One region of the Fictibacillus sp. UD genome, then DNA from elsewhere that is predicted to be linked to it. Evidence: riboswitches for the same ligand, from Rfam matches in the RefSeq annotation. Region 1 holds a riboswitch; each other region holds the start of a gene.
What was found. A riboswitch is a leader RNA that binds a small molecule or an ion and turns the genes downstream of it on or off. The one in region 1 is predicted to bind thiamine pyrophosphate.
Positions count from the first base shown of each region.

Region 2: linked by a shared signal. The riboswitch ahead of thiD (bifunctional hydroxymethylpyrimidine kinase/phosphomethylpyrimidine kinase) and the one ahead of thiT (energy-coupled thiamine transporter ThiT) in region 1 are both predicted to bind thiamine pyrophosphate.
Region 3: linked by a shared signal. The riboswitch ahead of tenA (thiaminase II) and the one ahead of thiT (energy-coupled thiamine transporter ThiT) in region 1 are both predicted to bind thiamine pyrophosphate.

Region 1 is NZ_JARUHH010000026.1:1,487-7,316, forward strand. Features, by position in the region: gene rpmB (50S ribosomal protein L28) at 183-371, shown strand; gene spoVM (stage V sporulation protein SpoVM) at 716-796, opposite strand; gene P8610_RS20065 (thiamine diphosphokinase) at 904-1,548, opposite strand; gene thiT (energy-coupled thiamine transporter ThiT) at 1,545-2,114, opposite strand; TPP riboswitch at 2,253-2,359, opposite strand; gene rpe (ribulose-phosphate 3-epimerase) at 2,380-3,027, opposite strand; gene rsgA (ribosome small subunit-dependent GTPase A) at 3,027-3,917, opposite strand; gene pknB (Stk1 family PASTA domain-containing Ser/Thr kinase) at 3,920-5,830, opposite strand, start outside.
Region 2 is NZ_JARUHH010000002.1:100,912-106,741, forward strand. Features, by position in the region: gene thiW (energy coupling factor transporter S component ThiW) at 1-358, opposite strand, end outside; gene thiE (thiamine phosphate synthase) at 365-1,039, opposite strand; gene thiM (hydroxyethylthiazole kinase) at 1,036-1,938, opposite strand; gene thiD (bifunctional hydroxymethylpyrimidine kinase/phosphomethylpyrimidine kinase) at 1,925-2,737, opposite strand; TPP riboswitch at 2,846-2,953, opposite strand; gene P8610_RS04040 (IDEAL domain-containing protein) at 3,326-3,556, shown strand; gene P8610_RS04045 (DUF4349 domain-containing protein) at 3,695-4,609, opposite strand; gene P8610_RS04050 (YecA family protein) at 4,804-5,830, shown strand, end outside.
Region 3 is NZ_JARUHH010000003.1:150,545-156,374, forward strand. Features, by position in the region: gene P8610_RS07020 (DUF2238 domain-containing protein) at 1-349, shown strand, start outside; gene P8610_RS07025 (hypothetical protein) at 448-753, shown strand; gene P8610_RS07030 (energy-coupling factor transporter transmembrane component T family protein) at 780-1,565, opposite strand; gene P8610_RS07035 (ABC transporter ATP-binding protein) at 1,549-2,439, opposite strand; gene P8610_RS07040 (ABC transporter ATP-binding protein) at 2,529-2,999, opposite strand; gene P8610_RS07045 (ECF transporter S component) at 3,014-3,595, opposite strand; gene tenA (thiaminase II) at 3,588-4,301, opposite strand; TPP riboswitch at 4,707-4,814, opposite strand; gene P8610_RS07055 (manganese-dependent inorganic pyrophosphatase) at 5,028-5,830, opposite strand, start outside.

The DNA of each region.
Region 1 (5,830 bases):
TAGTCTTTTTTGAAAGGACTACTACATTTCACACTATGTAAATAGTATTGTCAAGGAAATTTACTTGAAAACCTTTCACTAATATGTTGCATTGCTTCTGAAGTCATGCTAATATTATTTAGTATTTAACATACGATTGAATTGATGCAAAGCTTTTTTGCTGTAAAGGAGGTTCACCTACTATGGCTCGTAAATGTTTTATTACTGGAAAAGGACCTAAAACTGGTAACAAGCGTTCTCACGCAATGAACAAATCAAAGAAAAGCTGGGGAGCTAATGTCCAAAAGGTTCGTATTCTTGTGGACGGAAAGCCTAAGCGCGTATACGTTTCTGCTCGTGCCCTTAAATCAGGTAAAGTTGAACGTGTATAAATAAAAACAGCAGCTGCCGCTGCTGTTTTTTTTTGGAAGTAGTTGATTTCCGTTCCAGGTGCTCGCTTTCCTCGGGGCAGGCGGTGAGCCCCTTGCCGCTTTGCGCCATAAGGGTCTCACCTGACCGCTTGTCCCGCAGGAGTCTCGCACCTTGCACTCCAATCAACCTTCATAGAAGACAATATTTGAAGGCAACAATCTTTTAGAAAACAGCCTTTAGAAAAGAGTCTTTTCGTACATAATATCTAAATGGACAGTATTTTTGCTCAAGCCGACAGTAACCACATTCATCAGCAGGATCTGTACACAAACAAAAAAAGCGCACTGGGCGCTTTTTTTGTTTGTTATCCTTTTTTAAAAGAACCTAAGATGGCACGTACGAATCCCCCTAAGAATCTAGGAAGTTTAATGGTATAAAATTTCATCTTACCCCTCCTCCAGGCCCATAAAAAATGATAAGAGCTAAACAATAAAATACTTTATTCCCCTTTTTATAAAAAGGTGCATTGGGGCCTGTATTCCGTAATTTTTTTTAATCACGGCTCTTTACCATCAATATTATGCCGGAGTCGAAAGAATAAGTACCACTTTTATTTACAAGCTCATTAGAGATGCACAATGACGATCCAGCATTTAAAATTGCATGTCTTAAAGGGTATTTAAAACCTTCCAATGTTATTCCTTTTACCTCATCAGTCTGTGAAAGAAAAGAAATATAATGGTATTTTTCATCATGATCAATTTTGTAGCTGCCTGGCATGTGAAGTGAGATTTCATTTTTTATATCGATTAGTTTTACAGAAGCTAAGTTATGCCGGCTCTTATATAAAAGCTGTATGTTCATCAGCTCATGATCCAGCCTTCCTCCAGATGCACCAAACAACAAGATTTCCTCTGGATTCTGATTCAACGCCCATTCTAAAGCGATTTCCAAATCTGTAGCATCTTTTTCTGAGCGATATTGATTAATATTAATCTGAGTTTGCAGAATCTTTCTTTTTTCAATATCTGTAACTGAATCAAAATCCCCAAAAGCATAATTTGGGATGATATGTTTTTCTATCAGATACAATGTGCCCCTGTCCACTCCTACCCACACACACTCAGGTGAACTATGGTAGGCATTTAGATCAGGTATCAAATGCTCAGGGCCACCTGCAACGATTCTTATTTTCATGCTGCTCGGGTGTATCCGCTTCGTGCTGCATGCAATAATTTAGGAGCCGTGTTTGTTAAAAGAATGACCACAAGTGACGTTATTACAAAAATAACAATCATGAATGAACCATTATACATAAATGAATAAAGCCATATGTTCATTTCTTCCGCTAAATCACTAAAGAAGATAACTCCTGATAAAACGTGCGAGATCGTTCTTAATAAACAGCCGACAAAGATACCCGTAACCATTAGAATCGTTCTTTTCGATTTATTTTGTGCCAATGACGGCGCAAACGCACCTGCAACACCTGCTAGAGCAAAGGCTAACGGATAGTCTAGAACCAATTGAGCTGGGTGTACAACATAAGGGTTAACAAGAAGCTGAAGAAGGCCTACCGCTAATCCAGTAAATACACCTGCTTTAAAGCCTCTTCTAAAGGCCATCAAGAAGATTGGAACCATCTCAAGAGATACAGACCCGCCTTGCGGCCACGGTCCAGCAAATTTAATCATGCCTAAGATCAATGACAGAGCAGACATAATAGCTATCTCTGTTAGTAAAGAAATGTTGTTATTCTTCATTGTTTATCCTCCTTTTTTCCTTTTTCAAAAATCTTTTTTCATGCCTTCATGCAATTTGATTGAAGTGAAAGGCAAATAAAAAAAGCAACCGGCATGTGAGCGCGGTTGCTTTAGGATTCATCTTATTTGAATACAAAAAGTCATACGACTCCACATCCCTACGCAGGTATGATCCAGCTTCAGGTTCAAAGGGTCGGGAGAACACTCCCCTCTCAGCCCTTTTAAGGACTCCCCCTGTGGTTGCTTATTTTATTATTTGGTTCAATTATACACCACGGATGGATTGAATTGCATCCTTTAAATCTTTTTTTCCATAAATGGCTGAACCGGCTACTAATACATTAGCACCTGCTTCTATGCAGAGTTGTGCGGTTTCCGGATTCACTCCACCGTCCACTTCGATCTCTACGTCTAACCCTTGTGTCTTCACAAGGTCGGCAACTTCTTTGATTTTCGGAACAACACTTTCAATAAATGCTTGCCCACCGAACCCCGGATTTACGGTCATGAGTAAAACAAGATCAACATCTTGGATGATGTGTTTAATGAGTTCAACCGGTGTAGCTGGATTGATGACCACACCCGCTTTTACTCCTTGTTTTTTTATAAATTGAACCGTTCGATGCAAGTGCGGAGTTGCTTCAACATGAACAGATATAATGTCTGCACCCGCTTGTGCAAATGCTTCGATATATCGGTCAGGATTTTCAATCATTAAATGTACATCTAAAGGGAGCTTAGTAACTGGGCGAATGGCTTGAACGACAAGCGGTCCGATCGTTATATTCGGAACGAAATGACCGTCCATAACGTCTACATGAATGTAATCTGCACCAGCTTCTTCTACAGCTTTAATATCTTCGCCTAACTTCGAAAAATCAGCCGAAAGAATGGAAGGAGCTATTTTAATCATTAGTACCTCCGTTTTTGATCTTTTATTTCTTGTAAAAAACTTACGTAATGGTCGTATCGGAACTCTGGAACAGCTCCGTCTTCAACACCTTTTTTTACGGCACATTTCGGTTCAGATGTATGCGAACACCCTCTAAATTTACAATCACCGCGCAGTTCATCCATCTCTGGAAAATACATCGATAAATCTTCCGCCTCGATATTCATAAAATCCAGTGAACTAAATCCGGGTGTATCCGCAACTAATCCGTTTCCAAACAGAATTAATTCTACATGCCGTGTCGTATGCTTCCCTCTGCCTAAATGGGTTGAGATCTCATTCGTTTCAAGCATTAATTCTGGATTTATAGCATTTAATAAAGATGATTTACCTACACCTGACTGTCCCGCAAAGACCGTTACTTTGTCTTTGAACAACGGATAAAACAAATCCAAGCTATCATCTGTTTTCGTTGAGGTCGGAATTACCTCGTATCCTAACTGTTTGTAGATTTCAATATATTTCTGAATCTCATCCATTTCTTCTGATTGTTGAACAAGGTCCATTTTTGAAATACAGATCACAGGCAGAATATCATTTGCTTCAATGTGAACAAGGAATCGGTCTAATAAAAGCGTGCTAAAATCTGGTTCTGTTGCTGAAAAAACAAGGATGGCTTGGTCTACGTTAGCAATTGGCGGACGGACAAGTTCATTTTTCCGTTCTTTCACATCAAGAATGTATCCATCTGTAATGTTGGTCGACTCATACTCTACCCAGTCACCGACCAACGGATTCACTTTCTTTTTGCGAAAGTTTCCTCTGCCTCTGCATTGGAAAACTTCTGATTTTCCATTTTCCTTAACGTAATAAAAACCAGCGAGGGCTTTAACAATTCTTCCTTCAGGCATGCTTAATCACCATCGTCCCCTTCCTCATCTTCCATTCTTCCATTGGCAGTTTTAACATCATCGTACTTAATTGTCTCAGCGTTCTTTTCTTTTCCGTTGATATATACAACATAAGAAGCAGTTCCCCCTTCAGCAATCGTTAGAGGTAGCTGATATTTTTTTGTATCGGTAATCTGCTCTTCTACAAAAACCGCATTTGAAGCGTTTTTATCCGAATATACAATCTTTACAGTAACTGGCTGTCTTTTGTCCTTTTTATCCGGCTTTACTTCAATATCCTTCGTAACTGTGCGATCTTCTGCAGGTTGATCGTCATCAGCTGGCGGCTCCTCCTCCGTTACTTCTGGACCATCTGATAAGACAACGGAAATGGTAGCGCCTTTTTCGACTTGTGTAAATGGAGTAGGCTTCTGTGAGATTACTCTTCCTTTTTCAACGGTATCAGAAAATTCACTTGAAAACTCAACGGTTAAACCAGCATTATCAGCAAAAGTCTTAACATCTTGCTCTGTTGCTCCAATTAGGTTCTCAACTTGGACGGTAGGAGTTCCTGAACTAACAGTTAAAGTCACGGTTGTTTCTGCTGGTGTGACCTTTTCATCTCTGTCTGGACTTTGAGTGAGTACTGTCCCTTCAAGTTCTGTTTCTGATTCTTCGTAATTAACATTGATTTTTGTAAAGCCATTATCATTTAAAAGTTCTTTAGCATCATCAATATTATAGCCTTCTACATCAGGCATATTTTCCTTTTCAGGGCCTTTTGATACATACAACGTAACGATTGCTTGCTGCTTTACTTTTGTACCTGGTGAAGGATCCTGTCTCACAACATGACCTTCCTCAATTTCAGGATCAAATACTTCCTCACGTTTCACTTCAAGTCCTTCTGCTCTTAGCTTATCAAACGCATCTACATATTCTTCTCCCGCTACATCAAGAACGCTTACTTCTTCAACGTAAAAAATGGAAGGCATCATCGTGAAAGCAGCAATACCAGCTCCACCTAACAATAGAAGTGAAAGTAAAACGATAAGCCACCAGTTTCTTTTTTTCTTGGTTTTTTCCGGAATTTTTTCTTCTTCTTTTACATTGTTCATTTCTTGTGTTTCAATTGGCTGAACGATAGGAGGAATGTACTTTGTTCTTTCATCTTCTTCACTTTCTTCATTCCACTTTTGTTCATACATCCGGTCAGGATCTAATGCTGTGTTCATATCTCTTAGCAGCTCTTCAGCACTGTCATACCTTCTTAACGGATTTTTAGCGAGAGACTTTAAAACAATATTTTCAACACTCTGTGGAATTTCAGGGTTCAGCCTTCTTGGTTCAATCACATTCTCTTGAAGATGCTTCAGTGCAACCGAAACAGGTGAATCTCCTACGAAAGGTACCCTGCCAGTTATCATTTCATAGAGTACAGCTCCAAAGGAATAAATATCCGATTTAGCGTTTGCAATGCCACCTCTAGCCTGCTCGGGAGAAAAGTAATGAACGGACCCTAGAATAGAGTTTGTATGTGTAATTGTTGCAGATGTAATAGCTAAAGCAATCCCAAAATCAGTTAACTTTGCTGTTCCGTTTTCCGTTATTAAAATATTGTGCGGCTTAATATCCCTGTGTATGATGCCATGGTCATGTGCGACAGCCATTCCTGAAACGATTTGCTTCATGATGTGCAGCGATTCTTCTACAGATATCTTTCCGTGCTCTTTTATGTATTGTTTGAGTGTTTTGCCCTGCACGTATTCCATAACAATAAAATAGATTTCTTCATCTTCTCCGACATCATAAATACTTACAATGTTCGGATGATCAAGACTCGTAGCTGATTCAGCTTCCCTTTTAAATCGTCTGATAAAATCTTCGTCTTTATTAAACTCTGAACGAAGAACCTTTACTGCTACATCCCTGTC
Region 2 (5,830 bases), on a different contig from region 1:
AGTATGTAGCAACAGGCACTGCCACTAGAGCTCCAATTATGCCCGTCCCTATCCATTCTCCGATTGCAGCAAAAAAATATCTTCTTCCCTTCATATAAAAATACCCCGCTGCTAACGCTCCGATCATGCCCCCTGGAAAGGCAAGCAATGAACCGACACCAAACAAATTGCGCAGTAAACCTATGCTAAACGCGACCACCATAGCTGGAAACGATCCGAGTGTTACACCAGCAATAACATTAATCGCATGCTGAACTGGAAAAGCTTTTGCAACACCAGCAGGAATCCAAAAAACATGAGAAGACAATGTACCGATCGCTACCAGCATCGCCATAAGAGTAAGTTTCTGAACAGATATCTTCACTTACTCACCTCTCTTCGCTGACTGAATAACATCAATCATTTTCCTTGATGCTTCTTCAGGGTTATCCATACCGCTTATTGCCGAAATAACTGCGGCACCATCAGCACCAGCCTGAATCACCTCATTTGCATTGTCAATCGTGATGCCACCAATTCCAACAAGAGGCAGGTTGATATTATTCATGAGAAGTTCCTTGATTAGTTCTACACCTACAGGTTCTTCAGCATCCTCTTTTGAAGCAGTTTGATAGATTGGACCAACCCCAAGATAATCTGCACCATGTGAAACGGCATCTTCCGCTTCTGCCAGTGTATGAGCAGAAACACCAAGAATTTTACCTTTTGTTTCATGCCGTATTGTCTTTAAGTCTCCGTCTTTCTGTCCCACATGAAGTCCATCAGCATCGACGGTTTTCATTAACTCCAAATCGTCATTTACGATAAAAAGCACTCCGTGTTCTCTGCAAACCTTTTTTGCACGAATAGCTATTTCAAAACGCTTTTCACCACTTAAACAGTTCGCTCCTTTTTCCCTAAACTGAAATGCAGTAATACCACCTCGAATCGCTTGTAAAAGAATGCGTTCAAAAGCTGCCGGCGAATTACAGTTCATCGTTCCAGCCACAAAATAAAGGGAAAGCTGCTGTTTTACCTCTGCATTTAAAGAAGTCCTCATATTCTTGCTTCCTCCGTTAAAGTGTGATCTCTCCAGTTGATTGAACCTTGCCAGATTTCGGGCGTGCTCTCTAATACAAACAGCTGATCAATAAGGTTCTGCTGAAAGCTCCCCGGTCCCTTTGCTGTCTTTACTGCTTCCTCAGCTGCTTTTGTGAGCATGAGAATCGCTAAAGCTGTCCGATCCAGAATGGAAAGTGTCTGGGTCCGTGCCTCTTTTCGATTCGCCTGATATAAAGCCACAATGGAGGTTGCAAAGCAGCCTGTACCTGTAACAAAAGCTAGCATGGGATCACCATGAGAAAGTATTATTGATTTCTCACCATCAGAAATGACATCCTTCTCTCCGGTCATCGCGATGAGACACCCCGTTTGTTTTGCAGCCGCCGAAGCAAGTTTAATCAAGTCTTCTTCAGAGCTTCCTAGTCCACCGATTTCGCCATCAACGCCCTTGCCTGTCCAGTCTCCTTTAGCAAGAAATTGTATCTCTGCAGCGTTTCCGCAAATTGTCAGAATTGTTTGGGGCCAGACCCCCTTCAATTGTGAATATTCTGATAATATCTCATTAACCACTTCTTGGCGGAAAGCGGACAGTCCAATTCCTACTGGATCGAGTACGACTGGTACACCCCTCTGCATCGCTTTTCTACAAGCTAGAATCATAGACTTGGCAGTTGGTTCATCGAGCGTCCCGATGTTCAACACTAATGCGTCTGCAACCCCTACAGCTTCTTCTACTTCACGTGCGTCATGAACCATCATTGGGCTTCCTCCAGCAGCAAGTACACCATTTGCAAGGAAATTCATTGTAACGTTATTGGTAATGTGATGTACAAGCGGCTTTTCTTTTCTAACGTCAGCTACAAACGCCTTCCATTCTTGAACTCTAGTATTGTTCATGTGCAATCCTCCTATAAGCAAAATGATTAACTGGTCCATGACCTGAACCGACTTCTATCCCATGTGCTATTGCGTTTTGAATAAACTTCTTCGCATGCTCAATTGCACTCTCAGCTTTCTTCCCGTAAGCCAGCTCTGCTGTAATGGCTGCAGAGAAGGTACATCCTGTTCCGTGTGTATTTTTCGTGTTAACACGCTTTTCTACAAGTTCAACCCTCTCAACACCGTTATACAGAAGATCAGAAACATACTCCCCGCTGTCGAAGTGACCGCCTTTTATTACGACATAATCAGCACCACCATCAAACAGCACTTTTGCCGCTTCTGCTCTTGCTTCCTCACAATCTATCTTGATCCCTGTTAAGGCTTCTGCTTCAGGAATGTTAGGGGTGATGACTTTTGCAATCGGCAGCATATACGTTTTCATCGCATGAATTGCTTCCTCTCCTAAGAGAGTGGCACCGCCTTTTGCGATCATGACCGGATCGACAACCACGTTGTTCCATCCAAATTTTTCAATATAATAAACTGTTCTTTCGATGTACTCTCCGGAAAACAACATGCCTGTCTTTACAGCATGAGGTTTCAAATCACTTCCAATCGAACGCAGCTGAGCCTCCAGTCCCTCTAACGAAACAGGAAACACCCCTTGAACGCCAACCGTGTTCTGAGCCGTTACTGCTGTAATAACAGACATTCCATAAACTCCAAACTCTTGGAACGTTTTCAGATCTGCTTGAATACCTGCTCCTCCACCGCTGTCTGATCCTGCAATGGTCAGTGCTTTACTTACTTTTATCAGCTGTGCCACAATATCGCCTCCTTATTACATACAAAAAGCCACCCGCAAGATTATTAGCGGGTGGCCATTACAGATTCATTAGCATTTGCATGAAAGAGAAGCTTGTAATCATCCACACCGCTTCCCTACGCCAGTATGATCTGGATCAGGTTCAAAGGGTCGAAGGCTACAACCTTCTCTCAGCTTTTTATAAAAGCACCCCTAGCGGAAATGACTATATTGAATTAATTCCATCCTACCCACACAGAGTTCTAAATGTCAACGTTTTTTTCACTTAAGTGTTTCAAGTGTGTTTAAGCACCTTCAATTACGGGGAAATAGTAATTAACACACAATAACAACATAAAAAACACAGAACAAAAACATTTGTAACAAAATGGAGAATTAACAGAAATAAACATGACAAACCATTAACAAATTTACCAAAAGGTGGTGAAAAAGCGGTACATTGGAATGATTCTTAAAATTTTTTCAGAATTTTCAAATAAAATGGTTGTCATCGAGCACCTTGCTCAGTATACTAGTAGAAACCTAGAAACATAAAAGGTTAATTGGATAGGGAGATAATATAAGGAGGGAAACAGGATGAAAGACAAAAACACTTCTTTTAACAAAAACCAAAATGAGATGGTGCAGTACAAGCAACAAAAAAGAGACCCATTTGCCTTCAGCCTTATTGCTCAAATGGTATTGGATGAGGCCCTTCACAATTATTACAAAGAGTATTATGAAAGAGAAATCGACAATGCCTTAGATACAAAAGATAAAGAACGCTTTATGAAACTAACCTCAGAATACAAAGCGTTTCTCGGTTAAGGCTTCTTAAACGGTACACCTTTTATCAAAAGGTGCCGTGAAAGCCAAAACACCCTTTCAGCTAACGGATCGATATCCGCGCTGCAGAGGGTGTTTCTGACGTGCCCGTTAACTGACACTTATTAAAAACTCAATCAATCAATTCAACGTTGTCGGGGATTCCGGCTTTTTCTTTTGTGCTTTTTTCCTTTTCCACCATACCCAGTATAGGACCGCGATTACAATTAGCCATATAGGAGCTAGACCAACCAACGCAACGACTACAAAGGAGACCGCTGAAACCAAAAAATTCACAGTTTCCATAAACAGCATCTTCGTTTTTGCCCACGTATTCAATTCTTCTGTCTGAAGCTTTTCTGCTTTTAAATTTTTCACTTCAAACTGTATCGTTACTGTAGAGTAATCACTTTGATTTTTCAAGAAGTTTAATCGTCCTTCAATCTGTTCGATCTCTTCCTGAACGGAAGCAAGGTCAGCTGATATTTTTAATAAGTCTTCTGTTCTCTGTGCATCCTTCATGAATGATTCCAATCGGTCTCTGACTTGCTGTTTTGCTTTTAAGCGGGAAGAAAGATCTACATACTCTTCTGTAACATCTTCTCCCCTTACATTTTCGTGTGGTGTTCCTTTACTTAATTTTCGAACCTCACCTAAAAACGTTCGAAAACCATCCATTGGAACCCGGACAACCATCGTGCCAGATTCATACCCCTTCTCACCTGCACTTGTATTCGATTCCACGATATAGCCGCCCTTATTCTCAACCATATTGCGAACCATTTCCATCGTATTCTGCAATTTATCAACTGAAATCTGCATGTCTGCGTTATAGATGACTTTTCTTTGATCTTTAATCTGTTGCTTTTTATCTCCACTAGTATCCGAATCAGCTTTCGACTTTCCTTCTTCTGAAGCATTTTCCATCTTTGCATCTGAACTGCCACCGGCAAAATCTTGATCGCTAGCCATCTTGCTTTCAGACTTATCATTGCTGCTGCACGCGCTCAAGAGGAGCACGACGATAAATACCCACACTTTCCATTTTTTCCACATATCGTATTTCCCCCTTTTCACCTTAGACGCTTTAAAAGAAAAAAAGGTTTCAACCCCCATAAAACCTACCTATTTAATGTTTTTTTCTCATCTCGTTTTATGATAAAATGTTGTCTGATGATATGGAAGTATGAAAAAAAGCCGATTTATGCTAGTATGTACAGGATAAGTAAGTGGTTTACTGGAGGAATAGCATGTCAATGATAGGAAGAAACGATCCGTGCTATTGTGGCAGCGGAAAAAAATATAAAAAATGTTGCTTACATAAAGAAGAGCAAACACGCGAAGTATCCTTCCACCAAGAAGGACTCATTAAATTCGCGCTTGAGAACTTTCAACAGGACTTAGCAGCACGCACATCACAATATGTTAAAAAGTATCCTGTTGCCAAAGACCAAGAACAAACATACGCAAATATCGCGGTATGCTGGGAAATATTCTGCTCAAAAATTCAGGATGGAAAGACGCCTGTTGAACTTTATGTCGAACAAGTAAAGAGCACGGTTAAACCGGAAGTTGCAGAAATTCTGGCTGGTTGGATAACAGCAGCACCTTCTCTTTATAAAGTTTTGGAGCAAAAAACAGGGTTCATCTTTACGGTTCAGGATATTTGGTCAGAGAAAGTATTCGATGTAACCATCAATGCTGCTGAAAAACCAAAACAAGAGAGTGCACTACTCGGAACACTCGTTTCAAACGGCATCAACCACGAATTCTATGTCGGTTATGTAGAAATGCCAATGTCCGAACTGCCGCCTTTAAAAGCAGCCGTGGAAAAACTTCAGCCTCTAGCTGATGCTAAAGAAATTTTCCAAAAAGAGTTCCCAGCTGTTCTTCAGCTCTCTTTAATTGATATTTCTGAAGGTGTTCCTCAACCTAAAGAGGATAAGCCTGCTGATGAAGAGAAAAAATCGGCTGTTAACGAGAACGAAAAAACAGTTGAAGTTTCCGATCAACAGGAAGAAAAATACACAGCTGTAACGGACCTTGTCAAAGCGAATGCTGAAACAGAAGTAATTGAAGAAGCTGAAAAACTTTGGAGTGAATATATCACAGAGTCCAAGCCAGCGATACGAAAAGAAGAGATCTATGCAGCAGCACTAGATTATCTTGTATCAAAAGATATTAGGGGAATCGCTTCTACTCAAGCTGAAACAGCTAAAAAGTACGGCGTTTCACCTGCCAGCCTTTCATCACGTTATCGCGAAATGAAAGAACTAT
Region 3 (5,830 bases), on a different contig from region 1:
GAGAAATGATTACGATCGGTTTGGACATTTTTTGAAAGGATTAGTTGTCATTGTTTTTCGTGAAATTTTAATTTTAAAAACACCTTTAACATCTGGAAAATGGGTTCAGTTTCTCGCTTTTTGTATGACTTTAACGGTGTCTGCTTGCTATGAAATCATAGAGTGGCTTGCAGGAAAAATAGCTAAACGTGAAACAAAAGACTTTGTTGGTGCACAAGGTGACATGTGGGATGCACAATGGGATATGTCACTTACACTGATCGGTTCAATCATTGTTCTATTGTTATTAACTCGCTGGCATAACCGTTTAATACATGATCATGATTTTAAAGAAAAACAAAGGTCTTGAATAATATTAGATAATTTCAATGTAAACCCTTTTTATGTGATTTCCCTCTTCTATAAATTTTAGACTTTTAACTAACAATAGACAGAGGTGATCTTATGATGAGAATGGTTTCCATACTATGCACTTTTGTTTCTGGATTTTTACTTTTTTTCGCTTGGTCTGGTTATGTTGAAAAAGAATTTGAGGTTATCAAATATCGTGGCCACGTGATTGAAAAAAAGAGAATTGAGCTGACTAAAGATATAGGTACTTCACTTGTTACACAGCCGAGCTATAAAATTGTATTTACTGACGGGAAAGAGTTAACGGTGCCTTATTACATATACAAAAATATTAAAGAAGATCGTTATGCTGTTGTAATAAAGCAAAAAGACAACATGACCTTGTTAAAACAAAGAAGCTGAAATGTAAATTCAGCTTCTTTGTCTGTTTAAAATCTAACATCTGTAGAAAATAATGGGAAGTACATGGAGAAAATGTACGCAAGCGTAAACATGATTAGAAAATAACTCACAAAAAGAGAATCGAACTTTGAGAACCCAACTTCATAGTAAAAGGTTCGCTTTTTACTTGAATCAAACCTTTTTGCTTCCATAGCAACTGCAATTCGATGTGCTCGCCGAATACTTTGTGATAACAAAGGGATTACAAGATGCTGCAATCTTTTCAACGGATTCTTATACCCTATAACCCCTCTTACTTTTTGGGCGTTACGTATGGTTTGGAATTCTTCTATCAAAATTGGAATTAACCGAATAGCAGCCATAAAGCTATATGCGTACTTTGGTGAAAGTTTAAGCTGCTGCATTAATGAATAAAACAGTTTAACAGGCTGTGTTGTTAAGACAAACGTTAAACTCAGCATGGCAAATGATAAAGCTCTAAATCCTAAATGAATACCCCGAAGTAAACTCTCTTCTGTTATATGGACGTACGCCCATTTAAATAACGTGGTTTCTCCTTTCCCAAACAGGATCATAGACGAAGATGTTGATAAAAATATAAGTAAAAATGGAATCAAAAGTAGAAGGATATGCTTATATGAGTATCCTGTACCGAATAGAAACAGTAGAGATATAACTACTGAAAATCCGATCATAAAATTTAGTTGATGAATAGTGATTGCAAAAACAAATAAAATCATCATCGTTAGAAGTTTTAATGAAGGATTAATTTTATGCAGCCAAGTCCCTTTGCCTCTAAAGACTGTATTCATATAAGTGCTCCTCTTTAGACCTCAACGACCCATTTATTTTGCAATCAGTGACTACCTTTCCATTCTTCACTTCCCATAGCCTTGTTCCAAAATGTTGAACGATTTTGGAGTCGTGTGTCACCATTATAATAATGGTTCCTTTTTGCCTTTCGTTTTCCAACCACTCTAGAATCTTAAACGTGTTTATAGAATCTTGACCAAATGTTGGTTCATCAAGCAATAGGACCTTTGGATGTTGTATGAATGCTGAAGCGACACTTAACCTTCTCTTTTGACCAATAGAAAGGTGATACGGGTGATGCTTCTCTTTTGTTGCTAGCCCGAAAGTAGTTAGTATTTCTTCTGCTCTAGCTGTAATTTCATGATCTATAGCTAATCCATATGTCATTTCATCGTATACAGAATTTGTTAAAAATTGAAATTCAGGGTTTTGAAAAACGAGATAAGCTAAGCCATACAAATCATTAATTTTCGTTATGGTAAAATCGTTCATCTGATAGGTGCCAGATGTTTTTATCAACTGCATTAGCGATAACAATAGCGTACTCTTACCTGCACCGTTCTCTCCTCTTACCATTATCCACTCTCCAGAATGAACGGTTGTGCTTTCTAACGATATTTTTAATTGCTTGTTACGATACCCCTTAAAGCTTTCTAGATACAATTTGTTATGTTGCATACACTGGATCGTCGAACAGCTTTCCTTTTTGTATTCGTTCCATGCACCTGGATACCAAATGCCATACTGTTTAAGTTTCTCTTTGTAATGTGAAAAAATGGTGGAAGAATCCCCATCAGCAAGAATTCTTCCTTCAGGAGTAAAAACGATTATACGGTCAACAAAATCAACGATCAGTTCAATTTTGTGCTCCACTATAATTATCGTTTTATCCTCGCCAATCTTTTTTACCGTTTCCCAAATTTGCTCAGTACCACTTTCGTCAATTAGTGAAGTAGGTTCGTCTAAAAAATGACATCGGGATCGAGTGCTAACACCGATGCGATAGCTAAACGCTGTTTCATTCCGCCCGAAAGGTTCTGAATCGGTGTATGGATATCATTCAAATGTAAACCTGCTTCATGCAATAACTCCTCTATCCTGCTTGGCATATCTTCTCTTGGGACTTGTAAGTTCTCCAACACGAATGCTATTTCTTCATCGACATACGGCATACAAAACTGTGTTTCAGGATCTTGAAACACAAACCCCCATTTATCAGGATTCTGTATACCTTCGCTTTTAATAGGAACTTCTACAGAATGAGGAATAAGTCCAGAAAGAACTTGCAGGAGAGTAGATTTTCCAGATCCAGAAGGTCCGAGCAAAAGCACTTTCTCTCCTTTTTGGAAAGATAAATTTATATCTTTAAAGAGCAAGTCATCTTCCCCTGGAAACTTTAATCTTAAATGTTTTACAGATGTTGCGGTATCCATTTCAGCCACCTCATTTATTGATCCAGTGCCTCATAATCTTCCTTTGATGAGGGGCGAACCAGTTTAGTCACTCCTGTTGCTTCTAGTGCTTTAGCGATTGAAACAGCTAACATTCCAGTAAAGATGATGGAGCCAATGAGCCTGAATATAATAAATAGTGTAAGATTCCATGTTGATAGATCACCAACGTAACCTTTATAAAAGTCTAAAATGAAAGAGCCTGCACAAGCGCTTATCGCTGCGAGAGAAATAACAAATAAATCAAACCGCTTATAGCGAAACGTCATAAGGACTAATTCTGCAAATAGTCCTTGAACAACACCATATAATAAAACTTCAAGCCCAAATTCAGACCCCATTAGAAATTCTCCTGAGGAAGCGGCAATTTCTGCTAAAAGAGCAACCCCTGGTTTTCGAATGATCAAGAAAGCAACGGTTGCAGCCATAAACCACATTCCATAGATCAATTGATCAATATGAAGCCCGAGCGGCTTAACCGCATAATAAAGAGGTCCCCACATTTTATAAATAATGCCGAACCCAATGGATATAACAATGGTTACTAGAATATCAGTTAACTTCAGTCCTTTATACATTTTTTGTTTCCCTCCCAACTTTTGTTGCAGCTGTGCCGTATGCAACTGGCCATTTTTCCAGTGTATAAGCCATTTCCCAGAATAAATATTCGTACTCACAGCTGATTAAGAAATGGCGAGTCATCTTATCCTTTTCCTGTTCACTTGCTATTTCTGCTAAATCATCCAACCGGTTAATTTGTTCTTGGACAAGTTGTGAAAACCACTCACCACCATAAGCTGAAATCCACTCTTGATAAATCGGTTCAAGTGGTGTGGCATCTTTAAAGCGTTCACCGATCTCGTGATAAATCCAATAACATGGGAGGATAGCAGCAATAATTTCTCCTAAGCTACCAGACTCTGCTACTCGGTATAGATGTGATGTATAATGGTACGCGGTTGGAGCGGGTTCAAAGTTCGCTAATTCTTCTTCGGTAACCTGTAGCTGTTTCATGAATGTTTCGTGAAGTGCTAACTCTGCATCATTCGTACCCTGTGCGTGAGCAGCCATTCTTGAAGTGGTGTATAGATCTTCAGCCCTTGCAGCTCCTATTGCTTGAACTCTAGCAAAATGAGACAAATAATAGGAATCTTGCAATACGTAGTATTTGAAGCATTCTAAAGAGAGGTCTCCTTCTGCAATACCTTTTACAAAAGGATGATGGAGATTTGCTTCCCAAATTGGGTTGGCTTTTTCTCGTAAAGTTTCGGTGAATGTTTTCATGTGAATCCTCCTTGTTTTTTATGCTATTTTCGCAAAATTTGTTGCTTGTGAAAGTGGTTGATTTCCGTTTCAGGTGCTCCCTTTCCGCGGGGCGACCGGTGAGCCCCTTGCCGCTTTGCGCCCTAAAGGGTCTCACCTGACCGCTTCAAGGAAGATTCCTTGCTCCTGCGTCTACAAGTTAATGCTGCCGTTGTAAGTTTCCTCGTCGCATGCCTTGCAAGAAGCTTATCATGTGGCGGGCACGCACCCTTACACTCCAATCAACTTATCTAAGAAGAGGCTTGAACGAAATTCCTCAAAAGCAACAATCTTTAAAAAAAAGCCTTTAAAAAGAACCCAACAAAAAAACCACTTTCAGCGAGAAAGTGGTTGTATATGGAGAATTAAACTCTATGTATGATATAGGTCTCCGCAACACCACTTCCCTACGCTGGTATAATCCAGATCAGGTTCTAAGAGTCTCAAAGTCACACTTCGATCTCAGCCTTATGAAAGGCACCCCTAGTGGTTTTTAATATTTAGTTGGTTGTATGTTTTAAATAATAGCAGGCTAGTTTTGATTGTCAACAGTTTTTGAGTAAGTCTGCTTCGGGAGGACAATTTTAGACTCTCTCTTGGAAATGGTTGAATTCTATTCCATGACGGCGTGCGGTGAGCGAGTAGATTCAGGAAATCAAAATAAAAAGGGCTAAAACCTAAATTGGTTTCGCCCTTTACAGCCAACAATTACTTGCTCATCGCCTCAGTTAGTACTGGTACGATTTGCTTTTTACGAGAAACAACGCCTTTAAGAACCGCTGTGTTGTTTTCTAATTTCACATTGTATGCATCTTCAACGGATTCTGCTCTTTTACCAAGTGTAAGAGCTGTAGAATCATTCGTTAAAATATCTGTTACAACGAACATGAATAGATCTAAGCCTTTTTCATCAATCACTTTTGAAATCGCACTTTCAAGTTCAGCTTGATGCTTTAATACATCACTAGCATCAACAGTATTTACTTGTGCTACTTCAACTTTACTAGGTCCGATATTGAATTCTTTAGCATCTAAAGAGATAAGCTCATCAACTGACTTATCGCTTAAGTCAGCACCTGCTTTAAGCATTTCAAGTCCGTAAGTTTCAGCATCTACGCCTGCAATTTCAGCTAGCTCACGTGCTGCTTCAACATCTTCTTCTGTACAAGTTGGTGATTTGAATAAAAGAGAATCAGAAATAATAGCAGAAAGCATAAGTCCTGCAATATTTTTCTCTACTTCAACACCTTTTTCTTTGTACATCTTGTTCAGTATGGTTGCAGTGCATCCAACAGGCTCTGCACGGTAGTATAGAGGATCGCTTGTTTCAAAGTTTGCGATTCGGTGATGATCAATGACCTCTAGTACTCGAACTTTGTCGATGTCGTTTGCACTTTGCTGACGTTCATTGTGGTCGACTAAAATAACCGAGTTTGTTTCAGCAGAAACATGTTCAACTAAACGCGGAGAGTCAGCTTTAAAGTAATCTAGAGCGTACTTTGTTTCACCAT